One region of the Pseudoalteromonas sp. SR45-6 genome, then DNA from elsewhere that is predicted to be linked to it. Evidence: predicted binding sites of a transcription regulator. Region 1 holds the regulator's gene; each other region holds the start of a gene.
The links. The regulator LexA, encoded in region 1, represses DNA repair genes until DNA is damaged. The targets are predictions, from matches to a motif close to TACTGTATNNNNATACAGTA.
Positions count from the first base shown of each region.

Region 2: a site for LexA is predicted at 7,057-7,076, ahead of H5158_RS09880 (SulA-like leucine-rich domain-containing protein). Genes of this name have one in related genera too.
Region 3: a site for LexA is predicted at 2,844-2,863, ahead of uvrD (DNA helicase II). Genes of this name have one in related genera too.
Region 4: a site for LexA is predicted at 4,799-4,818, ahead of H5158_RS06070 (YebG family protein). Genes of this name have one in related genera too.

Region 1 covers NZ_JACJDM010000017.1:39,992-48,263, forward strand. The annotation lists gene H5158_RS09720 (cytochrome c oxidase assembly protein) at 1-475, opposite strand, end outside; gene ctaD (cytochrome c oxidase subunit I) at 475-2,073, opposite strand; gene coxB (cytochrome c oxidase subunit II) at 2,073-3,215, opposite strand; gene lexA (transcriptional repressor LexA) at 3,637-4,254, opposite strand; gene H5158_RS09740 (hypothetical protein) at 4,329-5,123, opposite strand; gene H5158_RS09745 (PaaI family thioesterase) at 5,245-5,688, shown strand; gene H5158_RS09750 (hypothetical protein) at 5,685-6,065, opposite strand; gene H5158_RS09755 (hypothetical protein) at 6,233-6,949, shown strand; gene H5158_RS09760 (endonuclease) at 7,062-7,715, shown strand; gene hmpA (NO-inducible flavohemoprotein) at 7,783-8,272, opposite strand, start outside.
Region 2 covers NZ_JACJDM010000018.1:391-8,662, reverse strand. The annotation lists gene pabB (aminodeoxychorismate synthase component I) at 1-776, shown strand, start outside; gene H5158_RS09910 (CoA pyrophosphatase) at 782-1,375, shown strand; gene H5158_RS09905 (L-serine ammonia-lyase) at 1,475-2,851, shown strand; gene cysB (HTH-type transcriptional regulator CysB) at 2,911-3,888, opposite strand; gene H5158_RS09895 (hypothetical protein) at 4,206-4,964, shown strand; gene H5158_RS09890 (NCS2 family permease) at 4,987-6,279, opposite strand; gene H5158_RS09885 (sel1 repeat family protein) at 6,407-6,862, shown strand; gene H5158_RS09880 (SulA-like leucine-rich domain-containing protein) at 7,087-7,521, shown strand; gene H5158_RS09875 (YchJ family protein) at 7,562-8,041, shown strand.
Region 3 covers NZ_JACJDM010000041.1:3,716-11,987, forward strand. The annotation lists gene H5158_RS16080 (GNAT family N-acetyltransferase) at 1-636, opposite strand, end outside; gene uvrD (DNA helicase II) at 614-2,779, opposite strand; gene H5158_RS16090 (hypothetical protein) at 3,107-3,331, shown strand; gene H5158_RS16095 (YacL family protein) at 3,443-3,811, shown strand; gene H5158_RS16100 (dUTP diphosphatase) at 3,993-4,616, shown strand; gene yrfG (GMP/IMP nucleotidase) at 4,613-5,263, opposite strand; gene nudE (ADP compounds hydrolase NudE) at 5,325-5,897, shown strand; gene cysQ (3'(2'),5'-bisphosphate nucleotidase CysQ) at 5,890-6,687, shown strand; tRNA gene H5158_RS16120 (tRNA-Met) at 6,830-6,906, shown strand; tRNA gene H5158_RS16125 (tRNA-Met) at 7,065-7,141, shown strand; tRNA gene H5158_RS16130 (tRNA-Met) at 7,208-7,284, shown strand; gene H5158_RS16135 (hypothetical protein) at 7,659-7,931, opposite strand; gene nfuA (Fe-S biogenesis protein NfuA) at 7,944-8,272, opposite strand, start outside.
Region 4 covers NZ_JACJDM010000008.1:86,536-94,807, forward strand. The annotation lists gene ccmI (c-type cytochrome biogenesis protein CcmI) at 1-441, shown strand, start outside; gene H5158_RS06055 (VacJ family lipoprotein) at 451-1,182, shown strand; gene H5158_RS06060 (EAL and HDOD domain-containing protein) at 1,250-2,473, opposite strand; gene putP (sodium/proline symporter PutP) at 2,852-4,363, shown strand; gene H5158_RS06070 (YebG family protein) at 4,434-4,748, opposite strand; gene H5158_RS06075 (ComEA family DNA-binding protein) at 5,010-5,306, shown strand; gene H5158_RS06080 (DUF6170 family protein) at 5,323-5,625, opposite strand; gene dsbB (disulfide bond formation protein DsbB) at 5,625-6,137, opposite strand; gene nhaB (sodium/proton antiporter NhaB) at 6,302-7,885, opposite strand.

The sequences.
Region 1 (8,272 bases):
TTAACTCTTCAACATCTTCAGGTAATTGCGTATCAACATAAAAAAGCAGTTTAAATTCCACTTCTTCACCTGCTTTCAAAGGTTGTTGATCGAAACAAAAGCAAGCCATTTTATGCAAATACTTAGCTGCTTTGCCTGGAGACACCGACGGTACCGCTTGCATAACTTTATCTTCATTACTGGTATTTTTTGCTCTAAACAGCACTTCGCGCATAGCTCCGGGCTTTACTAGCACACTATACTCATGTGATTGCACCTCAAATGGCGCTCCACTTTGCGCATGAGTTGTGAAGCTTACGTCGATTTCTCGTGCCTCATTAACACTCGTACTTTGCTTTGCTTGCTCTAACGAAGGCTTACCATTAAGGCCTGTTACATCACAAAAAACGTCGTACAACGGCACCAAAGCAAACGCAAAAGCGAACATGCCAAGACATATTAAAACTAAGCGCTTAAGCAGTGGTGCATGACTCATTACTTAATCTCCGGTGGCGTTTCAAAAGTATGATAAGGCGCAGGCGATGCCACCTCCCATTCCAAACCCTCAGCACCATCCCACACTTTGGCGGGCACTTTATCGCCGCCTCGTGCACACTTAAATACTACAACCACAAATAACAATTGTGATAAACCAAAAGCAAAGCCACCAATACTAATAATCGCGTTAAAGTCTGCAAATTGCAGTGCGTAGTCAGGAATCCGGCGTGGCATACCGGCCAAACCAACAAAGTGCATAGGGAAAAACAATACATTCACGCTCACTAACGACAACCAAAAATGCCATTTAGCCAAGGTGATATTGAACATATTTCCCGTCCATTTTGGCAGCCAATAATACGCCCCGGCCATAATTGAAAATATCGCCCCAGTCACTAACACATAATGAAAATGCGCCACCACAAAATAAGTATCATGGTATTGAAAATCAGCAGGAGTAATCGCCAGCATCAACCCAGAGAAACCACCTAAAGTGAATAACACAATAAACGCAATACTAAATAACATAGGCACTTCAAAACTAATCGAACCACGCCACATGGTGGCTACCCAGTTAAATACTTTGACCCCAGTTGGCACCGATATCAGCATAGTGGCATACATAAAAAATAATTCGCCAGCAACAGGCATACCTGTGGTAAACATATGATGCGCCCAAACTATAAAGCTCAGTAAAGCAATCGAAGATGTGGCATATACCATAGAGGCATAACCAAATAATTTTTTACGTGAAAAGGTCGGCACTATAGTCGAGATAATGCCAAAGGCTGGCAGTATCATAATGTACACTTCAGGGTGACCAAAAAACCAAAATATGTGCTGGAACATCACCGGATCACCGCCCCCAGCAGCATCAAAAAAGCTGGTTGCAAAATACTTATCAGTCAATACCATAGTCACAGCACCGGCCAATACCGGCATCACAGCAATCAATAAAAAAGCGGTGATAAGCCATGTCCACACAAACAGCGGCAGCTTCATCCAAGTCATACCTGGCGCACGTAAATTAACGATAGTTACAATCACATTGATTGCGCCCATAATTGAACTAATACCCATGATGTGAATAGCAAAAACAAATAATGCGGTATTATCGTTACTGTAAGTTGTTGACAGTGGTGCATAAAAAGTCCAGCCAAATGCCGGGCCACCACCTGGCATAAATAGGGATGCCAGTAAAATAATAAAAGCAAAAGGTAAAATCCAAAAGCTCCAATTATTCATCCGTGGTAATGCCATATCTGGTGCGCCAATCATGAGTGGTACCATCCAGTTAGCCAATCCTGTAAAGGCCGGCATAACGGCACCAAAGACCATGATCAAGCCATGTACTGTGGTCATTTGATTAAAAAAGTGAGGCTCTACTAACTGTAAGCCAGGTTGAAATAACTCTGCGCGGATCACCATCGCCATGGCGCCACCAATTAAAAACATCGTCAACGAAAAAATTAAATATAAGCTTCCGATATCTTTATGGTTAGTAGTATAAAGCCAGCGTTTAAAACCTTTCGCAGGATGATGATGTCCATCATGGTGTGCAGCTTGATCATGTTGTTGCTCTGTTACGCTACTCATTATTTAGCCTCCGAAGTTGCATCAATCGCGGCTTGTATCTGACTCGGTTGAATTACATCCCCAGTGTCATTGCCCCATGCATTACGCTTATAGGTGATCACAGCTGCTAGCTGCTTGATTGATAACTGCTTGTCAAATGCTTGCATAGCGGTACCTGGGCGACCATGAAGCACGACATCAATATGATCTTTAATATCTCCTAATACTACCGGACTGCCTTTGAGCGCAGGGAAAACCCCCGGTAAGCCCATACCTGTTGGTTGGTGACACGCAGCGCAACTGGCCATATAGACTTGCTCGCCGAGTGTCATTAATTCTTCTTTTGGTAATGTTTGATCTAATAAGGCAGCATCAGCAATTGCAGCGTTTGCTTTTGCCTGCTTAGCTTCGCTCAGCCAGTTTGCAAATGCTTGCTCAGATTTAGCTTCAACCACCACAGGCATAAAGCCATGATCCTTTCCGCATAGTTCTGCACATTGCCCTCGATAAATGCCCTCTTCATTAATTCTGGTCCAAGTTTCATTGATAAACCCAGGGTTAGCATCTTTTTTCACTGCAAAATCAGGCACCCACCAAGAATGAATAACGTCGTCTGAGGTCATTAAAAATCGTACTTTTTGATTAATTGGCAACACCAAAGGTTTATCAACTTCAAGCAGGTAATTAGGGTTTTTATTTGCAAGATTAGTTATTTCATCTTGAGGTGTAGCAAGCATTGAATAAAACTCAACATCTTCACCCATGTACTCATAATGCCATTTCCATTGAGAACCAGTAATTTTAATGGTGAGATCAGCTTTACTAGCATCTTCCATTGCAATCAAAGTTTTTGTCGCAGGAATTGCCATACCAATTAAAATCACAAACGGGATTGCCGTCCAAAGGATTTCAACTTTAGTACTTTCATGAAATTGGGCTGGTTTTGCCCCTTTAGATTTACGGTGGTGGATCAGTGCCCAAAACATCACGGCGAACACGATGACCCCAATCACACAACATATAATAAATATTGTCATGTGCAGCTGATAAACATCATTACTTATATCTGTTACGCCCTTACGCATATTAAACTGGCTATTAGCCAATACTTGCTGCGGTAGAACAAACAATATAAGCCACAAGGTAGAGCTCAATTTACCCATGTGACGGCTCCTTTAAATGCTATTGCAAAACGCAAAGCGAAAAGGCGGCACAGCTTTATTCGCGCCAATTCGTTATTTTTTATTGTTACTGAATATTAACGCAACCCTAAATTATGCTATTGAGCAAAATTGTTAGACTTTTAAAGTAGCTGTTAACACAGTGTATTAACCAATTAGTTAAAAAATGAACAATTAGCAAGTTTTAAGAGCAATTAAATTCTTTTTTGGTGCATAAATAACAGCTAAAAATCAGCGCGTTATTTTGTAATTAGGGATAATATTAGAGGGCTAAAAGTAGCTGGTAAGTAGATTTGATAGGGCTTAGGACGCTATAGCTAAGTATAAAATCTAGCCATTATAGCGGTAAAAAATTAAATGCACCAAACTTCACCAATTTGGTGCAAAATATAGATCAAAAAATTTACATCCAATCAGCGTTGCGGATCACCCCAACAGCCAACCCTTCAATATTGAAAGATTCATGTTCAAGATCCACTTCAATCGGTGAAAATTCATCATTTTCAGCATGTAAAAAAACTTTTTTACCTGCTTTTTCAAGGCGTTTTACTGTTACATCGTCATCAACACGGGCAACCACCACCTGGCCATTTTCAGCAACTTGAGTGCTGTGTACAGCCAATAAATCGCCATCCATAATACCAATGTCTTTCATACTCATGCCTTGCACACGCAGTAAAAAATCAGCAGCCGGTTTAAACAAGAGTGGATCTATTTTGCAATGACTTTCAACATGCTGCTCTGCCAAAATAGGCTCACCAGCGGCAACTCTGCCTATTAGAGGTAAACCAAGTTGTTCCGGCTCATCCTCTTCAACTAACTGAATACCTCGACTGGCACCGGGCTTCATTTTAATAACGCCCTTTTTCGCTAATGCCTTTAAATGTTCTTCCGCTGCATTAGCACTTTTAAAACCTAACGTTTGCGCAATCTCAGCACGGGTTGGCGGCATACCGGTATCTTTAATAAAAACTTTAATAAGTTCGAGAATTTGAGCTTGGCGATTCGTTAATGGGCGCATACAACTGGTTTTCCATACAGTACATTTAACTGTGAGTATATACAGTTATCTGAAAATCGCAAATATAAATTGGCTTAAAATCGCGCCGTTAATAACAAGCTCATACTATTTAAACCACTTCCAGAATCAAGCGCAGATCCAAGACCAAACTTTAATGCTACATGTTGATTAAACCAATATTGCGTTTGCAGTTCATAGTTGTCTTTTAGATTTTTCTGATTACGAATATTAGCAACGACTCCCACTGACCATGCTTGATTTACATAATAAACCGCCTGCCCCTGCACATAACGATAACGCCCTGCCAATTGCTTTAGCTCTAAATCCCAACCTTGATTGCTAACTATATTTGTCCAACGAACATAAGGAGCATAAGTCCATTCAACCGCGACTCTTTCATTATCTTTGCCAAACCACATATCATGGCGCTCTAAGCGACTGTAATATATATTGAACCCTAGTTGTAACTGCTCATTCATTTGCTTACCAACAGCGGCACTCACTAAATAATCAGTATTTTGCCAATAGCTATTATCCTCACAGAGGCGCTGCGCGCTGGCACTAATAACTAATCCTGCGGGACCATAGATGGCAGCATCGGCATTTAAATAGCTAAAATCATCATTAGCAAACCCACCAATAGCATAATTATTGACTTGATTTAAATACGCTTTTAGCTCGTATGGACCAGTCAACGATTCAAGATCTTGCGCAAAATATCGATACCGTGCGCCTAAAAAAGATTCATCTAAACCAGCTAAATCGGTAAAACCAATATCGAGTTGATGTTGGGTACTAGCAACAGCCTGCGGCTGAGCAACAAGGCTCATTAATAATATTGCACCACATCCAAATACCTTTACTTTCATCCTTAAGATCCATTAACAGTTAGATAATATAGGTACATTTTATCTATTTTTATGATCTTAACTGTAGGAAAATGTTTAAAAGTGTAGACTGATTTAGTAAATAACTTAGTGAGGTAGACAGATGAGTATTTGGTATCAACCGATCACCCTAGCACAATGTAAGCAACTTGATGACGGCATAAGTGGTCAAGGCACATTGATGAAAACCATGGGCATTGAAATAAGTGAAATAGGCGATGATTATTTAGTAGCAACGATGCCCGCGATCCCAGCTCATCATAACCCTATGGGTATGGTGCATGGCGGCGCAAATGTTGTACTTGCAGAAACGGTGGCGAGTTATGCTGCAAACTTTGCTGTTGATTTTACAAAGTTTTATTGTGTTGGCCAGGAGATCAATGCCAATCATCTAAAAGCATCACGTAATGGTATATTAACCGCGATAGCAGCACCACTACACTTAGGCAAGCGTACATCCGTATGGGAAATAAAAATCACCAATAGTCGTGGAGAACTGTGCTGCGTATCAAGAATGACCGCAGCAATTGTAGAGCGAAAAGGCTAACTTGAAAGTGGATAAATTGTAATTTCAATACCTGCGCCAATAGCAGAAATACGCAATAAAGTATCGGCACTGAGCGCTTGATTAAAGCATTTTGGCGAAGTGCCTGATTCAAAGCCAATATCAAAGGTGCGCTTTGAGCATGATAACCACTGCTTTAATGCATTGCGTGAGCAAGATTCAATTAACTCACATAAGTGGTTAATCGCTTTATCTGGTGAGATAACGTCTTCATTAGACTCAATACGTGCTAGTTGACGGTACTCATCTTTATCGTAATGCAAAACCACAGCACTTTTTTTTAAGTCTGCAACTAACAAACTAATATCTTGCTTTGATTCAAGCTCTAGATCTACATTTAAAAATTGAATTTCCGACATTGTTTCATTTTTACCCTGCGTTAATAACAACGCAAACTTTAACCTAATTTTGCGTATATACCAAATCTAGAGTAGCTAGTTTTATTTTGTTGATGCGACAATTTGCCACATTGGCAAACTCAATATAATTTATAGAATACCGCACTAATAACAAACAGGTAGTCACTATGGATAAACGCATTTTTAAACATGCGCGTAAGTTTCACAAATGGTTAGGTTACTTATTAGCGCTACAAATTTTTGCATGGTTACTCGGTGGTTTAATTATGAGTGCTATACCGCTTGAAAAAGTTCACGGTAAACATTTAGCTGCGCGGCAATTAAATAACCCATTCAAACAAGCTGATTATCTAGCCTCAGTTGATAATATCGTTGCAAAAATTACTCAACCAAGACAAATTAGTTATAGTCACTTTTTAACAATCCCTACCATTATTGTGAGCAACAGTAACGGTGAGTACAGCTTTAACGGAGTTACTGGCCGTCCTTTGGTAGCACCGAGTAAAGCGCAAATTATTGCCAATGCCCAAGCTCATCTATTAATTAATGCGCAAGTAACAGACGTGATCAAACTAACTAAAGGTACTCGCGAAGTTGGCTTTAAAGAAAATATTTGGCAAGTAAATTTTGACGATACGTTTAACACCACACTATATTTATCCGCTGATAGCGGCCAAGTTATTACTGTTCGCAGCACAATTTGGCGAATTTTCGATTTTTTCTGGATGTTACACATAATGGACTATGAGCAACGTGAAGATTTTAATAACCCATTATTAATAAGTTTTGCAGCCAGTAGCGTATTGTTTTGTTTAACTGGCTTTATTTTATTACTACAGAATATCCGTTTTAGAAAACGTACTTCCCGTCGCCCAAGTAGCTAACCTTACCTTAGAGATGAGTTAAAATTCCCACTACATCACACAGTTAAGCGATTTACTTTTTGAATAATCGCTCTAAACTAGCGCTTCCTGTAGTTCACTAAAGTGATTGGATATGCCGCATTTAATTATTGCGCTGGTATTGTGTTGTGTGAGTTTTAACCTTTATGCAGAACAATTCACCAGTTTTTACAGCGCAAAAAAACACCTCATCAAAACCCTTCCTGATAACGCCACCAGCCTCTATTGTGGCTGTAATATTAAACGCCAAGGTAAAAAACTGGTGCCCGACCCAAATGCATGTGGTTATGTGCCTCGCAATGCGGTTACTCGTTCAGGCAAACCAAATGCGCGCGCAACTCGGATTGAGTGGGAACATATTGTGTCTGCATGGGAATTTGGTCACCAGCTACAATGCTGGCAAGATGGCGGCCGAAAAAATTGCATTAAAGTCAGTGCGCAATTTCGGAAAATGGAAGCTGATATAAATAATCTCGCTCCGGCAATTGGTGAAATAAACGCAGACCGATCTAATTACAGCTTTGGCATGATTGCAGGTAATGCAAGCCAATATGGTCGCTGCCAGGTAAAGGTAGATTTTAAACAGCGTGTGGTAGAGCCGCCCTTTTATGCACGAAAACGCATTGCCGATGCTTATTTTTATATGCAAAAAACCTATGGTTTAAAAATTTCCGACAAGCAACAAAAATTATTTACCGCATGGCAAAACCAAGCTTTAGCAGCGAAAAATAGCAATGCTGTACTTTAAGTAGCCAAAACCATAAAAAAGGCGCATTTCGCGCCTTTTCACTTAAAACCTACATTTAGTTTCGTCATTAAATATCTTGATGTGGGCCAAACACCTCGTAGTGAATACGCTCAGCAGCGACTCCTAATACGAGTAATTGCTGTTTAATTGCAGCCATAAACCCCGTAGGGCCACAGATGTAGAAGTCACCTTCTTCAAGCGGAAGCTGTTCAGCAACAGCACTGACATTCATCAATCCAGTAAACTCAGCTCCCTCGCCACCTTGATTAAACCAAGTGTAGTAATTTAATCGAGTATGCGCCGCGGCTTGCTCCGCCAAAAACTGACTAAATGAATGCTGCAGGATATTTTCACAGGCGTGTAAATAGGTGACCGCTTGATTCGATGTATCACATAATAATGTTTGTAACATTGCCAGCATCGGTGTTTGACCAACGCCCGCAGAAATTAATACCACAGGTTTTTTATTTGCGCGTAAAAAGAAGTCTCCAGCCGGTGGATAAAGCTCCACAACGCTGCCCACATCAAGTGAGTGCAAATAATTAGATACAATCCCC
Region 2 (8,272 bases), on a different contig from region 1:
CTAAGTTTGCAAGAATTCAGGGATATTTAAAAAGTGGCGATTGTTATCAAATAAACTTAGCACAGCGTTTTACAGCGCAGTATCAAGGCTCACCGTGGCATGCTTATTGTACTTTGCGCGAAGCTAACAAAGCACCATTTTCAAGTTTTATTAATCATCCTGATGGCGCTATTTTATCTATTTCTCCTGAGCGCTTTATTGCCATTAATGATAATCAGGTTGAAACCAAGCCAATCAAAGGAACGCTGCCACGGTGTCTTGATAAAAAAGAAGATGCGTTACAAGCAACTCGATTACAAAATTCAGCGAAAGATCGCGCTGAGAATGTGATGATTGTTGATTTACTGCGCAACGACTTAGGTAAAGTTGCCAAACCTGGTACCGTGCAAGTCCCGTCACTCTTTGCGATTGAAAGTTTTCCTGCAGTACACCACTTAGTCAGTACCGTGACAGCAAAGTTAGCTGACGATAAAACTGCGGTTGATCAGTTGTATGCTGCTTTTCCGGGAGGGTCAATAACCGGTGCACCCAAAATTCGTGCGATGGAAATCATTGAAGAATTAGAACCGCATCGGCGCAGTATTTACTGTGGTTCAATCGGTTATTTAAGCGCTTGTGGCAATATGGATACCAGTATTACCATCCGAACTTTAGTGTGTCACAAACAACATATTTATTGTTGGGCTGGCGGCGGCATTGTTGCTGATTCACAAGTGGATTTGGAATACCAAGAAACTTACGATAAAGTAAATAAAATCTTACCTTTATTGAAGTAACCTGTGTGAATAGCAAACAGCTTATGGCTCGTTTTCAGCTAACTGCGCCTGCCAATGAGTATATACAGCCAGCTGATAAGAGACATTTTAAACAACGTCCCCAACGAGCCAGTGCCGTTATGTTACCACTGATTGATATAGATAACAGCGCGCACATATTACTATGCAAACGCCCAATGTTCTTAAATCACCATCCTGGGGAAATTTGCTTACCAGGTGGTAAGCATGAGTTGAGCGATGCAAACTTACGCCATACTGCACTGCGTGAACTTAGTGAAGAGCTAAATATCGCCCCATCAAATGTCACTGTCATCGGTCAATTAGGCGATTACTCAACTCTTACCGGCTTTACGATTACACCGTTCGTTGGTGTATTAGCCCCAGATACACATTGGCATGCAGACCAAAATGAAGTGGCCGCCAGTTTTTTGCTGCCCGTCAGCGCACTCGCTGATGTAAACAATTGGCAACCCTTACCTTTTCATCGCTTTGGCAAAACGATTACTTTACAAGGTTTTTCAACTCCTTACGGACTACTTTGGGGAGCTACTGCTAGCATTATTAAAAACTTTACAAAACAGCTTGCCATACCAGTATAAATCTCAATTGCAAAGGGTTACAAGGGTACAATTACGCGTTATTATGTGCGACCGTTCAAAGGCAGCAATCGTGCTGAGTAAAAGTAGAGTAAAGTTATTATGATCAGTGCATTCGATATGTTTAGTATTGGCATTGGCCCGTCATCATCACACACCGTCGGCCCAATGCGCGCATCGCGTTTATTTGTTAACGAACTACAACAACAAAACTTGTTAACCGATGTCACCAGCATTAAAGTTGAGCTATATGGCTCATTGGGACAAACAGGTATCGGCCATGGTTCAGGCAAAGCAGTTATCCTCGGACTTGCGGGTTATGATCCGGAAACCATTGATGCCGATTTAGTAGACGATATTCTCGCTAAAATTGAAAATGAACAAGTGATCCACTTAAATCAAGTGCATCAAGCAAAGTTTCCAAAACAAGGAGCGATTGTATTCCACCGTCGTAAAACTTTGCCAAAACACTCAAATGCAATGGAGATCATTGCTTTTAAAGGCGACGAAAAACTCCATAGTAAAGTTTACTATTCAATTGGTGGCGGTTTTATTGTTACCGATGAAGAATTTGAAAACGAAAAACAAGCTGCGCTCACTGTCCGTGAAGAAAATCCAGCCCCCTTTCCATTTGGCAGTGCCAAAGAATTATTAGAAATGTGTAAGGAGTCAGGCTATAGCGTATCAAGCTTGATGATGAAAAATGAAAAAACCTTACGCACAGAAGATGAAATAAAAGATGAACTATTCAATATTTGGCAAGTAATGAAAGCCTGTATTGAACGCGGTATGCGCACCGAAGGAATTTTACCTGGTGGTTTGAAAGTTAAACGTCGCGCCCCTAGCCTGTACTTAAAGCTCAATATTGAAGTCAGCAATGACCCCCTACGCGCAATGGACTGGGTGGATTTGTTTGCCCTTGCTGTTAATGAAGAAAACGCTGCAGGTGGCCGTGTAGTTACAGCCCCAACTAATGGCGCAGCAGGTATTTTACCTGCGGTATTAATGTACTACCACACATTCATTAAAGAAATAGACCGCGATATTGCAACTCGTTATTTATTAACTGCCGCTGCAATTGGCATCCTGTATAAAAAGAATGCCTCAATTTCAGGTGCTGAAGTTGGTTGCCAAGGCGAAGTTGGCGTCGCATGTTCAATGGCTGCTGGTGCACTGACTGAAATTGTCGGTGGCAGTGTATTACAAGTAGAAAATGCCGCTGAAATTGGCATGGAGCATAACTTAGGGTTAACCTGCGACCCTGTCGGTGGATTAGTACAAGTGCCGTGTATTGAACGTAATGCGATGGGAGCTATCAAAGCAATTAATGCATCGCGTTTGGCTATTCGTGGCAGTGGCGAGCAAAAAGTATCATTGGATAAAGTTATTAAAACCATGCTTGATACTGGTAACGATATGAAAACTAAATATAAAGAAACCGCTCGCGGTGGCTTAGCTGTAAATATAATTGAGTGTTAAGTTTTATAGTCATTAAAAAAGCCGCAATATGCGGCTTTTTTGTTTTCAAAAGATTAAAGTCACTTAACCGGTAACTCTATATCTTCAAACAGCTTATCTACGTCATCTTGATTACGTAGTAAACTCGCTCGCTCAACCCGCTCTTTGGTCAAATGTGGTGCAAAACGCTCTATAAAATCATACATATACGTACGTAAAAAGCTGCCTTTTCTAAAGCCAATTTTAGTGGTGCTGGCTTCAAATAAATGGCTTGCATCAATACACACTAAATCGGTATCTGCAATTTGATCAATCGCCATTGATGCTACAACACCCACACCTAAACCTAAGCGTACATAGGTTTTAATCACATCGGCGTCAGTTGCTGTAAATACAATGTGTGGTTCAAGTCCCTGCGCATTAAATGCTTTATCAAGTTCTGAACGGCCAGTAAAACCAAATACATAAGTAATAAGTGGATACTGGGCAATATCGGCAACGGTCAGCGACTCTGCTTTTTTAGCTAGTGGATGGTCTTTTGCCACCACAATACTGCGATTCCAGTGATAGCAAGGTAACATTACTAAATCAGAGTATAAATGCAGTGCTTCAGTGGCAATTGCAAAATCAGCATCGCCTCGAGCAGCAGCATCAGAAATTTGCTGCGGCGTACCTTGGTGCATGTGCAATGACACCGCAGGGTACTTTTTCATAAATCCTTGGATCACACTTGGCAGTGCATACCGTGCTTGGGTATGTGTGGTGGCAATATTTAACTTACCTTGATCAGGTAATGTATGCTCATTTGCAACCGCCTTAATACCCTCTACTTTAGAAAGGATCTCACGGGAAATATTAATTATTTCAGTGCCCGCGCTGGTAACGTGGGTTAAGTGTTTTCCACTTCGCCCAAAAATCTGCACGCCCAACTCATCTTCCAACATACGTACTTGCTTAGAAATACCTGGCTGTGAGGTAAACAAACTTTCAGCGGTTGCTGAAACATTAAGTTTATGATTTTGGACTTCGACGATGTATCTGAGTTGTTGTAATTTCATGGCTGCATTTTTTAGTGTAGTTATACTGCTTATTTATAAATGCTACATCGCGTCAAGCCAAGTTTTTTCTGATTAACAATAGAAAAAGGCTGTCTGGAATCGTATTTATAAGGTTATTTGCTTAGGCTAGCATAATCCCTCGTCTTGAGGTAGCCATCTTTTGAGCTGACGCGCAAAATGAAAAAATATCATACGCAGATAGTAATAAATGATGAGAAAGTGAATTCTTTTTTACATAAGCCGCGCAAAACTATCCCGTTAGCATATATTTAATGTAAGATTAAAATTATTAGCTTGTGAAATTTGAGACCTAAACCATGATCGTTTCTATTATTATTATGTTGATTGTTGCACTGATTGTCATTGCCCTCTGGGTCAGTGCGGTACAACAGCATAAAGAGAAACAAGAAACAGAACGCCGTAAAGACTTAACCAAACAAAAAAAAATCATTGAAGAATCAGAAGATGTTCTAGTAAATAGCGCCAACATACCTATGTCAGAACATATTTTACGTATTCTGCAACGGCGTATTCATGATGCGTTAGCAGCAATGGTGCAGCTATCTCCTAATTCAAAAGAGTTAAAGAATCGCTTAAAAGAAGCCAATGAACGTTTAGGGAACTCAATCGACACCGCTAACTCAGAAAACTTAGTGTTACCCGATAACGACAAGCAATTAATAGCACTTATTCAAGGTATCAAGAAAGTACGTGCAGTGCTTCGCTCAGAGCATGGTAAAGGAAAAGTAGACAGCCAAATTTTTATTGCTGAAGACAAGCGCTTAGAAAAGCTCCAATTACGAATTAATATTGAAAGCCAGATTAAACGAGGTATCTCAGCGCGCTCTGCGAATATGGTCGGTTCTGCACGCCAATACTTTGAAAAAGCGTACGCAACTGTATCAGCAGTAGCTTATAGCGACGATTATATAACTACAAAACGCCAAGAACTCGAAGGTTATTTAGAAGCAATAAGCACCGACCTTAAAGCCTCCAATGCAACTGCACTGAAGAAAAAAGCAGAGCAAGAACAAGATGATTTAGACGTGCTTTTTGCACCAAAGAAAAAGTGGTAAACCACTTTTTCTTTGTATTAACTTAGGATAAAAACGCAAATTTTATCACAAACATCGCTGTCAATATCCACACACTGATGCTTACTTGTTCTCGTTTACCACACAATACTTTAACAGCTGTATAAGAAATAAAGCCCAGTGCAATGCCATGAGCAATGGAGAATGTTAGCGGCGTCATCAGTAATACCACACTCACTGGAATGGCATCTGTCATATCATCCCAATTTACAAACTTGAGGTTTTGTAGCATTAGCACCGACACGTATAAAATAGCTCCCGCAGTTGCATAAGCTGGCACCATTTTCGCCAAAGGTGCAAAAAACATCATCAATAAAAAGCACATTCCTACAACCACAGCTGTAAGTCCTGTTCTGCCACCCACAGACACCCCTGCAACTGACTCTATATATGAGGTTGTGGTCGAAGTGCCCAATACTGAACCGGCAATGGTTGCGGCACTATCAGCACTTAATGCTCGTCCTAAACGTGGCATATTACCTTTTTCGTCCGCTAAGCCTGCTTTTTGAGTTACCGCAACTAAAGTGCCTGATGTATCAAATAAATCAACGAACAACAATGCAAAAATGACGCTAAGCATTGACAACTCAAATGCCGCTGAAAAATCAAGTTGCATAAAAGTAGGCGCAATTGAAGGTGGCATAGATATCACGCCTTGATACTCTACCAAACCCAGACTTAGCGCGATCACAGTTACTAATAAAATACTGATCAAAACACCGCTTTTAAAATCACGATAAAGTAGCGCTGCAATAACAAAAAAGCTAAAAATAGCCAACAATGGACCGGCAGCCGTTATATCACCCAGCTGCACTAATGTTGCAGGGCTGGCCACAATGATCCCGGCATTTTTAAGCGCAATTAACGCTAAGAACGCTCCAATTCCTGTTGCAATGGCTTGCTTTAACACCAATGGAATAGCATTAATTATCCACTCCCTGACTTTGAACAAACTCAGGAACAAGAAAATACAGCCCGACATAAACACAGCCCCTAATGCTGCTTGCCAGGTATAGCCCATACCTAATACAACACCATAAGTAAAGAAGGCATTAAGCCCCATACCAGGAGCCAAAGCTAACGGATAATTTGCCCAAAAGCCCATGATAAAGCAGCCAATAGCGGCAGCAATACAAGTTGCCACAAACGCAGCACCTTGATCCATACCAGCTTCAGCCAACATAGCAGGGTTGACAAACACAATATAAACCATAGTAATAAAGGTAGTGAGACCAGCAATACATTCGCGGCGCACAGTCGAGTTGTGGTCGCTAATTTTAAATAACGCGTCGAGCATAAGTGAGTTTCATTTTAGATGACAATAATTGCGTGATTTTATCATATATTTCAAGAATAACAGGACAATTAACCTGATATTAGACTAAACTGAGCAGGTAAATGACAACAATAATATGTGTGGCACTATGACAGATACCTCGCCAATCGGCTTAGATTTAGAACAACAGTTAGAAAACGTATTATCGTTTATCACCCAACCGAGCAAAGCCCCACACAGTGCGGTTAAAGCTGATACTCCTGATAACACTGTTAATAAAGCCCTGTATTATTTAAAAAATGATCAACCTCCTCTCGCAGCTAAATGGATGCGCTTAGCTGCAATGTCAGGTAATCAGCGAGCCCAATTTTATCTCGGATTATTTTTTATCAAAGGCCAAGGCGTACCTAGTAGTGTTTTTCATGGCGCAGTATGGCTAAGTTTAGCCAGTAGCCAAGGCTATGAGCCTGCAGCAACTGCCTTAACTGATTTACGTAAACATCTAGCCACCCGCCGCTTTAAAGATGCCCAGTGTTATGCTGCAACACTGTATGAGCAAATACACCAACAGCAGTTTGCTCACCTGATCCCCAACTCACCTTGAAAAGGGACTAATCTACCCTTTTCATTAAAATCAATTGCCGCCTCAATGTAACTAAGTAATATATTGTTTTATAAAATATTATTTTATTTTCTGCATATTTCCAAAGCTGATGGTATCAAATAAATATAAAAATCGTTCAAAAAGATAGCAAAAAACACTTGCACACAAACACTGTATAAACTACTGTATATGAGTACTGTATAAACAACCAGTGAGTGAAACTTATGTTACAGCCAATTACCATCAGAACAGTTAAAAGCTATCAACAAGATAATTTAAGCGCATCAGTAAATTTGATTCAGATAGAAGATGAGATATCTGCAACTTTTGAACTTCTAAAGGTGTTACACCATTACAATAATAAAAACGCATGGACGTTACTGATTGCACCGGATCACGTACCAAGTAAAGCTTTACTCGATTCATGTTCTATTGATACCAGTAAACTATTAGTGATCAGGCAAAAGCATCTGGTTAATTTAGAGTATGTACTAAATTCTGCACTACATAACGGTAACTTTGCAGCGGTGATCACCTGGACAGACATTGTGAGAGACAATCAAATAGCTAACCTGTCATTAAAGTTAGATCAAGCCAGTGCAAAACTATACTGTTTTACTAAAACCCAACAAGCTACAGAGATAGCATTAGCACAATAAGCTGTTAAAATGCCGTTTTTTAATAAAGCGTATTTTAATTATGACCTCACTCACTGACAGTCTTTGCTTATGTGGCAGCGAACAAAGCTATAGCGATTGCTGTGAAAAATTGCATTTAGGCAATATACAAGCAACAAGCCCAGAGCAACTAATGCGCTCTCGCTTTGTTGCTTATGCCTTAAAAAATGCTAAGTATATTTACCAAACTTATGCACAAGAAAAACAAGCAGCAAACCCACTCAGAGAAATTGCCGATTTTGCTAATAGTTGCCGCTTTATAAAATTAGCCGTGATCAGTGCAGATCAGCAAGAGTACACTGGTTGTGTTGAATTTTGTGTTAGCTATTTTTATCAAAACTTGTTTTGCCAACTGCATGAAAAATCAAGCTTCATAAAAGAAGATGGCCAGTGGCGTTATCTCGATGGTGAGATCTTCCCTGTTGCAGATATAAAAATTAGCCGCAATGATGAGTGCCCGTGTGGTAGTGGTAAAAAATATAAAAAATGCCACAGCGTGTAACACTTTCTTAGAGTATAGTTTTTACCGTAAGTATTTATAAATAATCATAAATTCAAAAAACTCGCAAGCCAACGTGGTCTGTCTAAGTGCGATTAACTCTTTGTTGCTTAACCTAAATTTTGGTTCATGTATTTTCTAACGCATTGATTTATAGCACTAATATTACTTTTACTCTCCAGCCAAAATTTTCAGGGAAAATAAGGCGAATTTACGCGTCAATAGCATGCCTAT
Region 3 (8,272 bases), on a different contig from region 1:
AGCCGCCGATTTTCCACGGCCACGATCGGCGCTGATCAATAAAGGGCGATTGGCTCTACCGTTGGCAGTTCTAATGATTTGCTCGATGCAAAATTGCTGTTCAGTTAGGTTTATTTTACCTGCTAGCTGGCTTGTTTCTGGTAACGTTTGCCAGCCTGATTGTTGGCTGAGGTGCAGATACAAATTACTCTGGAGTAAGCGTGCCAAGCGTTGGTTAAAATAACTCTGCTGTTGTTGTTGAGCAAATGATTGAAAGGCGGTCAGTGCTGGGTCACACCAATAGTGTAAATCATCAAGTTCTGGCAACAATACAATAAATAAACCGCCAGCCTGAACAGTGCCACTAAGAGCGGCAAATTTGTCTGGCACTAAGCCACTAAAACCGTCATAAATAACATGCTGAAATTCTTGGCCAAGAATTTGATGAGTATGTTCAGGCCAGCTACTGTCAGTGAGTTCGCCACTAGTTGATAATACCTTAACAAGCGGATGGCAAAGTTGCTTGAGTAACTCATTAGCCTGTTGATAACACCAGTTTTGTTCGCCAGTAATGAGTAGCAATTGCCTATGTTTAGCATAGGCAATTTGCGGTAGGATATTACTTATTAACGAGTTAAATGGCTTGTAGTCGTGCATAAACAGTTACTAACCACTTACTACCAAAGTCATCAAAATTCACTTGTACGCGAGATTGAGCGCCACTGCCTTCGTAATTAATAACCGTTCCCATACCAAATTTTGCATGTAATACGTGTTGTCCTAAGCTAAAGCCACTTTCTTCAAATACGGCATGACTAACTGATGAGCTAAATCGTCCTGCTGCGGGTGGTCGCGATACTTGAGTTTTAATACGAATTTCTTCAATACAATCTTCAGGCATTTCACGTAAAAAGCGTGATGGACTGTGGTACTTTTCTTGACCATAAAGACGGCGGCTCTCGGCATGGCTAATATAGAGTTTTTCCATCGCACGAGTCATCCCGACATAACAAAGACGACGCTCTTCTTCTAACCGACCTGATTCTTCATTACTTTGTTGAGATGGGAACATGCCTTCTTCAACACCAACCATAAATACGAGTGGAAACTCTAAGCCTTTCGCTGAGTGCAACGTCATCATTTGCACTGCATCTTCATGTTCTTCAGCTTGGCCATCACCTGATTCCAGTGAGGTATAAGCCAAGAATCCTTGCAGTGGTGAGCTAAACTCTTCATCTTCCGGGAGTTCGTATTGGCCACAGGCGCTGATCAGCTCTTCTAAGTTTTCTACCCGAGCGCGGCCCTTTTCGCCTTTTTCTGCTTGATACATCGCCATTAAACCAGATGTTTGAATAGCGTATTTCGCTTGCTCTTCTAAAGTGAGATCACCAATTTTATCTTCAATATGTTCTACCAGTTCAACAAACTTAGTAACAACCGTCGCCGCACGTCCTGATAAATGTTGTTGTTCTACGATGGCTTTGGCGGCGTACCATAATGGTAATGATTCGCTACGCGCACAATCGCGAATATGGCTTAAGGTCTTATCGCCAATGCCACGAGCAGGAGTGTTAATCACTCGCTCAAATGCAGCATCATCCTGACGATTACCTACGAGCCGTAAATATGCCAGTGCATCTTTAATTTCCTGACGTTCAAAGAAGCGCATACCGCCGTAAATTCGGTACTTCAAGCCTTCTTGTAACATCGCTTCTTCAAGTACCCGCGATTGCGCGTTACTACGATATAAAATCGCCGCATCTTGTAGGGCATTACCAGCGTTTAACCAGCTGCGTAATTTGCTGCTTACAAAGCGCGCTTCGTCTAATTCGTTAAAAGCGGCATAAACAGAAATAGGTTCACCATCATTGCCATCAGTCCAGAGGCTTTTACCCATTCGGTCTGAGTTATTTTGAATAAGTGCATTAGACGCTTTTAGAATCGTGGCAGTAGAGCGATAGTTTTGTTCAAGGCGAATAGTTTCGGCTTTAAAATCGGTCAAAAAGCGCTTAATGTTTTCAATTTTAGCACCACGCCAACCGTAAATACTTTGGTCATCATCACCTACGATCATGATGCTGTTGGTATCGCCGGCTAATAATTTAAGCCATGCATATTGAATGGTGTTGGTATCTTGAAACTCGTCTACTAGCATATGGGCAAAACGTTGCTGGTAGTGACGTAGTAAGGTTGGATTATTTTTTAGTACTTCAAAACTACGTAATAAGATTTCGGCAAAATCAACTAATCCTGCTCGATCACATGCTTCTTGATAAGCGGTGTAAACTTTAAGCATCATTTGTTCGTTGATGTCGTAAGCTTGGATATCTTTGGGGCGCAGACCTTCATCTTTCTTGGCGCTGATATACCAGCCAAACTGTTTTGCAGGCCATTTTTTGTCATCAATATTCATGGCTTTTAATAAGCGTTTGATCATTCTAAGTTGATCATCAGAGTCTAAAATTTGAAACGCTTCTGGTAAGTTTGCTTCGCGATGGTGGGCGCGCAAAATACGGTGTGATAAGCCATGGAAAGTACCAATCCACATACCACCTACTGGTGCTTGAAGGGCTTGTTCAACGCGCGTGCGCATTTCTTTAGCTGCTTTATTGGTAAAGGTTACTGCAAAAATACTATAAGCGGAGGCTTGCTCAACCTGCATTAACCATGCGATACGATGAACGAGTACTCGAGTTTTCCCAGAGCCTGCGCCAGCAAGCACCAGCATATTTTGGAGTGGGGCTGCAACTGCATCCCGTTGTTTATCATTTAAACCGTCGAGTAATTCTGAAACGTCCATCATCACGCCTTTTCAATCAATATTAAAAGCAGTATAACAGGTGTTTTTGTTAGGCTAAATAAAATACTGTTTTTATAACCAGTTAATTTAATACATAGTCTAAAGGCTTTAAAAACTTAATGATTCATTTATAGTCATTTTTTAGCTAAGCTAGATCAATGGTGTGAAGTGATATCGCCAATTTGACTTATATTTAGTAAAAATCACGATTTTAGCTAGTTCTTCGTATTACCGTTGATTTTAACATATTGATTTTTAATAACTAAATAATTGGCATGAAGAATGTAAGTAGATAAGAATAAAATTAAATTAATAATTGAGGTTAACATGGCAGAGCAAGGTTCAGGCGGTAATGTTATCGCAGCGATTTGTAATATATTTTTCCCAGGTTTAGGGCAGTTAGTTCAAGGCCGGATCATGGCGGCAATTGGTTTCTTCCTAGCGTGGGTTATTAGTGGCGCGCTTATTTATGTTGCGATTGGTTTTATATTACTGCCGATCGTCTATATTTGGGCAATCATTGATGCCGCGCGGTTTAGATCTTATCGGTAGCTGTATCACTTTAAAGAATAGCGCTTTTTAGCGCTATTTTTGTATCTGGCTTTATTTATTCATAGCTGACTAGGGTATAATCCCGATCATTAGTTGTATTTAGGGAACCTTATGGAATACCAGTTTATACGTGATCCAATCAGTGGCTTACGTATCAAAATTAGCAGTGAACATGCTGTTATTGGCCGTTGGCTTAATGAAGAAATCGGTAAAGATAAAATCGCCATGGTGCAGGCTTTAATCGCCTCAGTTGCTAGAAGTTTCGAGCCGCTGACACTGCAAGGTCAAGAAATTGATTTGATTTTAAATAAAGATGAAGCCATTTTTGAAGCCCATGCCTTGCATCAAGACTCTGAAGATTTATTTGCTTATCAAGACGATGAACTGATGCTTGAAGAAAATGGTTTAAGTAGCGGCTGTGGTTTTGAAGATTTTGTAGACCTGATTAATTCATGGCAAGAATTTACTACAGGCAGGTAGCCGTCAGTTTTCAGTTAGCAAAATATCCTCGGGTGCCGCGTAATGAAATGCCCTTAGCTATATTGGCAATATTTGTGTTAGCGACCTCTGCGTATTAACCACAATCAGTACGTAGAATCGATTTCATCGAAGAGTATTTATCTGTATTATTACGGCAATTAAAATAGTAACTGGAAGAGATATGTCTGCCAATTTAAACAAACTAGTGGTGATGCTAGAAATGCAAAATGCCATGAACACCAAAGTTCATGATCAATGGTTTAGCCAAGGCTTTGAATGGTATCGCGCTATTTGGGTTGAATGCGCTGAAATGCTTGATCATTACGGTTGGAAATGGTGGAAAAAGCAAACTCCAGATACCGAGCAAGTTATTTTAGAATTGGTTGATATTTTTCACTTCGGTTTATCGTTACGCATTGATGGTGAGACCAGTTATTTAGAGCTTGCTAAGCAGTTGGAACAACAGTTAAGTGCACCGCAACAAGCTGATGATTTCAAACAAACGTTAGAAATTCTCGCCGCGTCAGCCGTCGCTGAGAAAACCTTTAACGCCGCAGCCTTCGCTGGATGTATGGCGCAAATAGGTATGGATATTGATGATTTATATCGAGGCTATGTAGGTAAAAATACGCTTAATTTTTTCCGCCAAGATCATGGTTATAAAGATGGTAGCTACATTAAAGAATGGCATGGCAAAGAAGATAACGAGCATTTAGTTGAGGTCGTTAAAAGCCTGAATACGGAACATGCTGATTTTGCAAAGCTTGTATATCAAGGCTTAGAGGCTCGCTACCCTAAAAATTAAGGCAGCATGTCACGAAAATCAGTGACGCTCAAATAGTCACTGATTTCATTGTGCGGTTGTTTACTATCTGGGTTTGCAACCGCCAATAAATGGCCAATACCATATTCTTTTGCGGCGTTTAGTACCGCTAAACTGTCGTCAACGAACAGCGTACGCTGCTTATCAAAACCTAAATCGAGTTGTACTTGCTGCCATAAGCTTTGCTGCTCTTTACTCACACCATATTGATGAGTCGACACCACACCATCTAAATAGTTATCAATATTGGTTTTTTCAAACTTGAGCATGACACTTTCCGGGTGTGCGTTGGTAAGTAAAATCAACTCTTTACCCGCTTTTCGCAACGATGTTAAAAATGCTGGTACATCCTCACGCATTTTAATGAGGTGCTGATGCTGATATTTTAGCTCCATAATAGGTAAATTAAGTTGTTGTTCCCAGTAATCTAAGCAATACCATTGGATTTGACCGCTAACGGCTTGATAGCGTTTTAATATATCCGCTTGGGCTTGTGCCAAACTAATATTCTTTGCGATAGCGAGTTGCTCAGGGATCACTGTCAGCCAAAAGTGATTATCAAAATGGAGATCGAGCAAAGTGCCATCCATATCTAGCAGCACAGTATCGATTTTTGACCAATTTAACATAGGAATTTCATCTTATAGGGTTTATTATTGAACTAACTGCCATGATAGCAAATTAATGCCAATGACACAGAAAAAGCACCCAACACCACCACAAATTCTTCGCACCGAAGTTGTTGCTAAAAGCCGATTATTTACGGTGGAATCACTTGAATTAAAATTTTCAAATGACGAACAGCGTCAATACGAACGGATCCGCGGCGGTGGCCGAGGGGCTGTAATGATAGTGCCATTAACAGCTGATAATGAATTACTGTTAGTACGAGAATATTGTGCTGGCACTAATGATTATCAACTAGGCTTCCCAAAAGGCTTAATTGATCCTGGTGAAACACCAGAACAAGCAGCAAACCGAGAATTAAAAGAAGAAGTTGGCTTTGGTGCTGAGCAACTTCAGCCACTTAAAGTGGTTTCAATGGCACCCAGTTACTTTAATGCGACTATGCACATATTGTTTGCGCAACAACTTTATCCGCAAACTTTAGTTGGGGACGAGCCAGAACCATTAGTGGTTGTTAAGTGGCCATTAACCGATTGGCAGTCATTATTACAACAATCAGACTTCACCGAAGCACGAAGCGTTGCAGCTTTGCTATTATTAACTAAGCATTTAGAATCAGGAGCTGCGAATGATTGAATTACTTGAGCCATGTATTGAGCTTGCGCAAAGCGCTGGTGCTGCGATTATGGCTATTTACAAGAAAGATGATATTGGCCAGCAAGAAAAGTCAGATCACACACCTGTCACTAAAGCCGATTTAGCCGCTAACGATGTGTTAGTTGCTGGATTAAAAGCACTAGCGCCAGATATTCCTATTATGTCAGAAGAAACACCAATCCCTGCTTTAGCAGATAGGCAAGATTGGCAGCGCTATTGGTTACTCGATCCAATGGACGGTACCGGTGAGTTTATTTTAGAAAGCGGCGACTTTGCGGTAAATATCGCTTTGATTGAAAACAATCGCCCAGTGCTTGGGGTGATTTATTGGCCAGCGAAAGAGACAACTTATTTTGCCAGTTATCAAAATGGTGCATTTAAGCGTGTTGATGGCGTAGAGCAGCAGATCAATGTTGCCACTCCAGATAACTTAACTTTGGCTGTTAGTCGTCGTCAAAAAATTGAAGCTGTTAGTCAATACTTGAACGCGCAGTTTACAACAGTTGCTGTAGGTTCATGCTCTTTAAAAGCATGTATTGTTGCTGAGGGTAAAGCTGACTGTTTTTTACGGATAGGGCCAACAGGTGAGTGGGATACGGGAGCATCGCAAATAATTGTTGAAGAAGCAGGTGGCTGTATTACTGATGCTGAATTTAATCCATTAACCTACAATCAGCGTGAGAGTACAGAGAACCCTGACTTTATAGTGATGGGTCACCCTGATTGGGAGTGGCAAAAAATGATCAGTCCACACCAAAGAGCGCTTTAATCACTCTGTTTGTTTGCTTTTTGTTCGGTTGAACAGCTTTAAGCAGTTTAACTGTTGCATTATAATATGATTCCTATACTATAGCGCTCTCTTCGAAACAGGCTCGCAAATAACGCGAAACCGTTGAAAAAGAAATTACAGGCGCGGGATGGAGCAGCCTGGTAGCTCGTCGGGCTCATAACCCGAAGGTCGTCGGTTCAAATCCGGCTCCCGCAACCAATTTTCTTAAATGATTTGGTGCATTGGAAGTTTTAAAAGGTCGTCGGTTCACTCTTCACCTTTCACAGCTCCCGCAACCAATTCTTTTAAAGAAGCGGTTACTGTAAACTCTTGGTGAGAGTTAAAAATCACTAGTCGATAGACTTAAAATATACAGGCGCGGGATGGAGCAGCCTGGTAGCTCGTCGGGCTCATAACCCGAAGGTCGTCGGTTCAAATCCGGCTCCCGCAACCAATTCTTTAGTGAGTTGGCTGACTTCTTTAATTAAGTAAGAAGTAAAATAACACTTAATATTTCAGGCGCGGGATGGAGCAGCCTGGTAGCTCGTCGGGCTCATAACCCGAAGGTCGTCGGTTCAAATCCGGCTCCCGCAACCAACTGAAATTACAATTACAATTTAGAATATTAAACAGACACGCCTAAAGCGTGTTTTTTTATGCCTGAAACTCAGTGAAATAAATAGCTCGTCGGTCTCAGCTCTACATTAGCCAGCAAAGGCCATCTATTTAAATCCGGCTCCCGCAACCACTGAAATCAAGTAATAATGAATCGACACTCTTAAAATGAGTGTTTTTTTATGTCTAAAATTCAGTGAGTGCGAAAATTGGGCTACTCATAACCCGAAGGTCGTCGGTTCGTTCTTCATAAACTCAGGCTCCCGCAACAACTGAAGTAAAGTACGACAAATTAAATAGGTATTGTTGATGAGTGCTTTTTCATGGCAGTATTTTGATAGAACCTAGAGCTTTGGCTATTTCCAAAGATCAGGATCTTCTTCTGGACGGGAATCTTTTCTGTCTAATACCTGCGAAAAGCGATTAGCAAAGATACCTAAGTAGCCCCAAGCGGCGAAGAATAGTGCGATGGCTAAAATTACTAAGCCGATGATTTGTAAGCTGTAGTGGCTATAATAGCCGAGGGTGATTAATATCACGGCTAGCACAAACAGTGCTAAGCCGCGTAAAAAGCGCTTTAAACTGAGCTTAGGCTCTGAACCTAAGCGATATATCAGCGGCTTTAGCATGACTGCCTACTATTAATAGTAAGAATGATCGCCAGCTTTGTGATCAGTAATATCAGCAACACCGGTGATTTCATCGAACTTAGCAATCATTTCTTTTTCAATGCCTTCTTTTAGTGTGACATCGATCATAGAACAACCATTACAGCCACCGCCAAATTGAAGAACAGCAATACCTTCAGCAGTTACTTCTACAAGGCTTACTTGGCCGCCATGGTTAGCAAGCTGAGGGTTAACCTCTGTTTCTAACATGTGTTGAATACGTTCGTTAAGTCCTGCATCATCACCGATTTTACGGGCTTTAGCATTGGGGGCTTTAAGTGTTAACTGGGTGCCCATTTTAT
Region 4 (8,272 bases), on a different contig from region 1:
GAACAAAATATTACAGCTGAAAACACACAACTAGCACCTGCGTTGCAACCACAAGCTGAGCAGGGCAGTGGCGAGGATAATAACGCAGCTAAAATGAGTGCTATCAAAGTTACCGTTAATCTTGCGCCACAGCTTGCGGACAAGCTTCCAATCCAAGGTACCTTATTCGTATTTGCAAAAGCTGCCAATGGTCCGCCAATGCCGCTCGCAGTGGTAAAATTAACAGATTATAGTTTTCCAATTGAAGTACAGTTAAGTGATAGTAATGCTATGGTCGCAGGGTTAACGCTTTCAAGCGTTGATAAAATTATTTTAACTGCACGCATTTCAAAGGATGCATCAGTAATGCCTTCAACGGGTGAGTTGGAAGGGCGTTCAGATGTGTTAGAACGTAGCCAAACCAAGGCTTACGATTTACTTATCAATGAATTAATACCTTAAGGATAAAAGATGTTAAGACAGAGTTTAGTTTTGTTTGGGCTATTGGTGCTAGCAGGATGCGCGCAAGTGCCTGACGAAAAAATAGATGAGCGAGATCCACTACAATCATTTAACCGTCCAATGTATGATTTTAATATGGATGTACTTGATGCTTATGTTCTGCGCCCTGTTGCGGTAGGGTATGTGGCCGTAACACCAACACCGGTGCGCCGTAGTATCGTCAATTTTACTGGCAACATTAGTGCACCAACTGATGTAGTTAATGCCACGCTACAAGGTAAAGCGGGTAACGCAGGCGTGAGCTTAGCGCGGTTTTTAGTTAATTCAACTGTGGGTATTTTTGGCTTATTTGATGTTGCGACATCGCTTGGTTTGAATATTGTCGATGAAGACTTTGGTCAAACTCTGGGGGTATGGGGAATAGGCGACGGTACTTATTTAATGCTACCGGGAATGGGACCGTCAACAGCGCGTAACCTAACGGGTGCAGTGGTTGATGGCTATGTGTTACCAAAAATTGCCTTAACCACGCCACAAACTGTATTGGTGTTTGCGTTAAAGGCTGTAGAAGCTCGGGCTTCTTTAATACCACAAGAAAGCTTATTGAATGAGTCACTCGATCCGTATATTTTTATGAAAGACATTTACTTTCAACGTCAGTTATATGAGTTGTATGATGGTAATCCACCGGTTGAAAAAGAGCCCGACGATTTTGATGAAGACTTTTTAGAAAGCCTTTAATGTGTATTTTCAGGTTAAATAAAAATGCCAGCGTCTAAGCTGGCATTGTTATTTACGGTATTATTTATTATCCTGCCAGCACTTTCATTTGTTCATTAGCCCAGTTAACGGCATCATGATACGCATCTGGCACTTTACCAGCGCCAAGACCAAGCTCATCTTTAATCGCGTTTGCACCTTGCCAATTGGCTTGTTCGTATAATTTTACTAAGCGCAGATATTGTGCCAGTAAACCTTGATCCTCTAATAATGCTAACTTTATGTCGTTGGATAATGGTAGCTTTTTCATCACGCTTTGCATATCTTCATCTAATATGGCATCCATTAATGACATCATACCGGTTAAAAAAGCCATGCCCGTATCTTTGAGTTTATTATGGTTTATAGCTAGCAACTCAGTAAAGCGTGCTCTGGTTAACGATAAGCGTATTAACTCTGCGGGTTTATCACCAGCAACTTGAGCTGCAAACAACAAGGATAAAAACTTTTTAATTTCTGCTGCACCTAGCACAATTAGTGCTTGTTTGATGGTGCTGATCTCAGCTCTGCGCTTAAATGCCGCTGAATTACTATAACGTAATAATTTATAAGAGAGGTTTACATCTCGCTCAAATACGTCGGTAATTTTCTTTAAATTGACTTCAACAGTGGATGTCTCATAAAGCAGCTCGGCAAGAGCTATCTCTGATGGCGGCAAGGTTTTACTTTGCACCATTTCTGGTTTGGAAAAGAAAAACCCCTGAAAGTAAGTAAAGCCAAGATCTAATGCTAATTGATACTTTTCGTAGGTTTCTACCTTTTCTGCTAATAATTTTATATGCGGATAAGGTTTAATTTCTTCGATTATGGTGTGGATAGTGTCAACGTCACAATTGATAAAATCTATTTTAATAATATCAATAAAAGGATAAAAATGACGCCATACAGGCTGGTGAATATAATCATCCAGCGCGAGCGTATAACCTTTTTGTTTTAAGTCTTTGACGATCGCGAGCAAGCGTTTCCCTGGTTGAATTGTTTCGAGTATTTCTACAACAATCTGATCTTTACCAAGCAGAGTTGGGTAGCCTTTTTGTAATGTTTCAAGCGTAAAGTTGATATACGCTGGTTTATTATCGGTGAGATCTTCTAAACCAAAATTGAATTGACTACCTTCAATTAGCCGAGTGGTTGCCTCGTCACCATCAATATCAGGGAATACATTATCAACGCCATCACGAAAGAGTAGCTCATACCCTACAAGTTGTTTGTTTCGATCTAAAATTGGTTGGCGTGCAGCATAAAAATACATAAACAGCGGGTCCACATCAGTTAAGCGATTACTTGGGCAATATAAGATAAAACAGCATAAATAGCATTAATTATATTTAGAATATCAATGCTATAGTATTAATTAATTGATACATCATCGATCTAATCCTAAGGTAATTAAGTATTAATTACCATGTTCTGTAGTTAAATAATTAACCATCAGATAAAAACAACTCCACCTTATATCATTACTTGGCTACCTCAGTAAGTGGAGTTATTCACCCTTTGCGTGATATAGTCAAGTTCTAGGTTGGTTTTTACACCAATAATGACTTTATATAGTATTGATTTATGAGTCATTATTAGGATTGAAAGCCAGGTTTTAACTTCAGAGTTGGAGGCGAGTTTGGAAACTGGAATGATTATTTCTTTAGCTGCGTATTTTATCGTAATGCTAGGTATTGGCTTGTACGCTTATAAGCAGTCTACCGCCGATGTGTCGGGTTATATGTTGGGTGGCAGAAGTTTATCACCAGCTGTAGCTGCACTATCTGCAGGTGCATCGGACATGAGTGGTTGGCTACTTATGGGTTTACCCGGTGCTATGTATCTATTTGGCTTAAGTAAAGTTTGGATTGCGATAGGTTTAGTACTTGGTGCTTGGGCAAACTACTTTTTAGTCGCGCCAAGGCTACGTGTCTATACTGAAAAAGCGAATGACTCGATTACCATCCCAGATTACTTTGCTAATCGTTTTGCTGATAATAAAAATATATTACGAGTCATCTCGGCAATCGTGATCATCGTTTTCTTTACACTTTATACTTCTTCAGGCGTTGTCGCTGGCGGTAAATTATTCGAAAACTCATTTCAGATGAGTTACGAAACAGGGCTTTATGTGACAACCGGAGTCGTCGTACTCTATACATTGTTTGGTGGTTTCTTAGCTGTTAGTTTGACTGACTTTGTGCAAGGTTGCATTATGTTTGTCTCGCTACTTGCTGTACCTATTGTTACTTATACGATGCTAGACCAGCCAGTGTTAGACACACTTGCTAATGCCAGCTATGACTTGCTGTTAAGCGCTCCGAAAGAGAGCGAAGTCCACTCGCTTAATATGTTAGATTGGTTTGCTGGTGGTTCAACTATCGCTATTATTTCTGCAATGGCATGGGGCTTAGGTTATTTTGGTCAACCGCATATCATAGTACGTTTTATGTCAGTACGGTCAGTGAAAGATATGCCAACTATGCGTCGTATTGGTATGTCGTGGATGACTTTATCAGCGATTGGTGCAGTGTTAACTGGACTATTTGGTGCCGCTTACATGATCGAAAATCAAATGCTGATTGACGATAAAGAAACTATATTCTTAGTATTATCTGAATTGGTTTTCCATCCACTTATTGCCGGCTTTTTACTTGCTGCTATTTTAGCTGCGATTATGAGTACTATTTCATCTCAGTTATTGGTTTGTTCAAGCTCTTTGACTGAAGACTTCTATAAAATTTATTTAAACCGTGATGCATCACAAACCGAGCTGGTTTTAGTTGGGCGAATTAGTGTACTACTCGTTGCATTATTTGCTATTTATTTGGCTTATGATCGCGATAGTTCTATTTTAGATTTAGTAAGTAATGCATGGGCTGGTTTTGGGGCTGCGTTTGGCCCGTTAGTATTACTTAGCTTGTATTGGAAGCGAATGAATCTACAAGGTGCGATCAGTGGCATGGTTGTGGGTGCAGGGACAGTGTTGATCTGGATATACGCGCCAATCACTATAAATGGTGAGAGCCTCAGCAGTATCATTTATGAAATTATACCGGGCTTTATACTTGCAACAATTGCAATCATTACAGTGAGCTTATCAACAGCGCCACCAAATAAAGAGATCACCGAATTATTTGATGAAGTTGAACGAGGGCTATAACGGGTAGTAATTTTTATAACTAAAAAAGGGCAATTAATTGCCCTTTTTTAGTAAGTTAACTTGTAATTTTTTAGCTTGCTTCTTTATCTGCGCTGGCTTTAATCGACGCTACATTTTCTTTTTTTACTTTCGCCGTAGGTGTTTTCTGTATTGCCTCTTTGCCGCCTTTAAGTACATTCATAAAGTCGTCTTTACTTTTAGCAATCTCAAGTGCGAGCGATTCGATTTGTTGTTCGCTTAGTGGCACATCAACTTTCTCAAGCATAACCTCAAGCGACTCTGCTATATCAAGCATTTTGTCATACGCGTCAGCTTCTTTTTTAGTAGTAAACGTCATACGCTCGACTCCGTTTCTCTCTACAACATATTTAACAACAACAGCCATGATTTCTCCTGCCAATTTGCTTGGTGAATAACAAGTTCACCTTGATTGATTACTGTTTTTATGTACAGTAATTGTTTATTGGTCTTTTTGCAAGTGAACATTTTTATTTTTTACTACTAGGATTTGACAAAGAGGTACAACTTTACTTTATTTAAATAGTCGCACTTTTTTAGTATGACTTTATTTGGAGGTAGTCCAAAAGTGAAGGCATTAAAATCAACTATTAATTGAGTCCACGTATGGATATCATGGAGGAGAAACATGAAGTTTTTAACTTTAATAGTGGTAGTGCTTGGCTTAGCTATTTCATTGCCTAGTAGCGCAGCTGTAACTAAAACAGAGACTGCTGAAAGTATGAAGAAAGTTCAGTTAGTCAATGTGAATCAAGCAACAGTCGAACAGCTTACTCAGCTGCCGGGTATTGGTAAATCAAAAGCGCAAGCGATAATTGATTTCCGTACCAAGCAAGGCAAGTTTAAGTCTGTTGCAGATTTAGCGCAGGTGAAAGGTATTGGCGAAAAATTAGTCGCTAAATTGGATGGCAAAGTTACATTCTAAAAATCAGCAGGGCGAATTATTCGCCCTGCTCAAATTGCTTAATAGCGTGCCTTAAATAGCGTTTAGAGAATTGAATTTCGACTGGAGTGGTTAACAACGGGTAGCTTAACCCGGCCAGAAGTAAAGCTGGAAGTAACAACCAACCTTCAACATACGCTAATGATAGAAATACTGGGATCAATAAAACCAGCTTTATAATACGCAAACTGATTTTTTGCATTGGAGTTAACATACTCACTGCAATCGCAATTATTTGCTGACGTTGACGTATTTTAAACGATTTTAATTGCGTTACTTGACTTGAAAATAATGCCATCATCACAGCGACTTTTTAATTATTAAACGACTTGCTACAACGGCCATTAGTATCAGAGTAAATGCGGCAAAAATGATCTCCATCCACGCCGGCATACTTAGCCCTGCAAATTGCCAATCGATGTTGCCACAGTCACCTGTTGCAGCAAAAAAATGTGGCATCCATTCGTGCAATGGTAATGGGAAATTAGGTTCGAATTCACAGCTAAACGCAAAAGGATCGGTGGTAGTTTGCATATCGATATGTTCGCGTGCAATTAAATAACCCCAAATACTGGCAACTGCCCATGCAGAAAATGCTGTTAGACGGCATATTACATTCGTGGGTTTAATTGCACCGAGTAACCCTGCGGCTAATAACCCCAGCATGGCAGTACGTTGGTAAATACACATAATGCATGGCTCTAAGCCCATTTGATATTGAAAAAACAATGCGATTACTTCAAAAATAAAAGCACTAAAAGCGAGCAGTAACCAAGCACTGCGCTGTTGGGCTAAATTTGCTAACCAAGTCATAAAATATCCAATCTATAATTTGTAGATGAATTATGACTTAGTCATTAAACTAGGCGCAAGGATAAATATGATTTGTAACAATAAAAAAGCTGCCGAAGCAGCTTTGTTTTTTACTCTTTAACCTAAATATGGGTTAAGGGATTTACTGTCCAGAGTTTGGATATTTAATGCCCTGAACTTCCTATACTTTGTAAGCTTGCGCTGTGGTGTTCAATCCAACCCCATTGATAGAGTAAATCAGTTACCTCACTAAGCCCTAGATATGTAGAGCTTAAACCAACAACCGTAAGTACAATGGTATAGGGAAGTGCCATATAAACCATACGCCCGTAAGATAAACGTAATACGGGAGCAAGTGTTGATGTTAGTAAGAATAAAAATGCAGCTTGTCCATTCGGTGTGGCTACACTTGGTAAGTTAGTACCAGTATTAATTGCTACTGCTAATAAATCAAATTGGTCGCGACTAATTTGTCCTGCTTTTAAAGCCGCCGCTACTTCGTTGATGTAAACAGTGCCAACAAACACATTATCACTGACCATCGAGAGTAGGCCATTAGCGACAAAAAACATAACTAACTGTAATTGCCCTTCAAATGTCAGTACCCAAGTTATTACAGGAGTAAATAAGTGTTGATCAATAATTACTGCAACGATTGAGAAAAATACACATAACAGTGCAGTAAACGGCAATGCTTCTTCAAACGCTTTTCCTAGTTGGTGTTCTTCGATTATACCAGCGGACGCAGTTGCAAAAATAATCACGGATAAGCCAATTAAGCCAACCGTGGCAAGGTGTAAAGCTAATGCAATGATCAACCATACAGCAATAAATGACTGAAACATCAGATTAACTTTATCGCGTTTAGTGCGTTTGTTATCGAGCTCTTTTGCGTGATCAGCAAGTATTTGATGAATCGGTTCTGGTAACTTTGCGCCATAACCGAAGGTTTTTGTTTTTTCGAGTAATATTGTAGTAACAATACCAGCGATGAATACAGGCATAGTAACAGGCAACATACGCAAGAAAAACTCCCCAAATTGCCAGCTTGCTCGTTCTGCAATAATAAGATTTTGTGGTTCACCCACCATAGTACAGACTCCACCAAGCGCGGTACCAATCGAAGCATGCATTAATAAGTTACGTAAAAAAGCTCGAAATTCTTCAAGTTCCTGACGATTAACTGGGCGTACTTGGTTATCATCGTTAATGTCATGTTCACTAGTGGAGTCTTTCCCTGAGGCGACTTTATGGTAAATACTGTAAAAGCCCATAGCGACAGCTATGACCACCGCCATTACTGTAAGTGCGTCTAAAAAAGCAGAAAGAAATGCTGCAGAAATAGTAAATGCTAAGGAAAGTACAGTTTTGCTGCGAACTGATACCACCAAGCGGGTGAAAATATAGAGTAATAAATCTTTCATAAAGTAGATACCTGCGACCATAAAGATCAACAGTAAGATTACATCTACATTTTGAACAATTTCATGCTCTACTTGCCCGGCAGTTGTCATGCCTATAAACAGTGCTTCAATTGCAAGTAAACCACCTGGTTGCAGTGGATAACATTTCAGCGCCATCGCGAGAGTAAAAATAAACTCTAAAACTAATGCCCAACCAGCCATATAGGGATTGATATGAAATAACACAGGGTTAATAGCTAAAAAAGCAATAATTGTGTATTTATACCACTGTGGGGCAGAGCCTAAAAAATTCTTAAAAATTGCATTGAAAACACTCTGTTGCATAGGTGTTCCTTATTATTGTACATTTAAGTATAACTGTTGTTGGTTAAGTTAATTCAGTCTAGCCGTGGTGTAAACAAAAAAGCTATAAACAACATCACGTACCTTTTATCCATTTAATATGCCGCGCTATATTAAGTGTAGCTGAAATAGCGAAATGGGTATTTTTATTCAGTCCGTATAGTGTGCATAATGAAGTTAAATGTCTATTACTCTTTGTGGTCAATCCCTTCAATTTAGTATAAAAGAAAGCGACACTGAAAGAGTGATAAATTAGCCTGTATCCATTTTAAAAACGTGGCGAGAGTAGAGGCTTAAGCCTGTCGTCGTGGGTGAATTAATGAAGTGACTTTACTTGTTAGTTTGGCTTCATCTGGTACAATCAGTCAG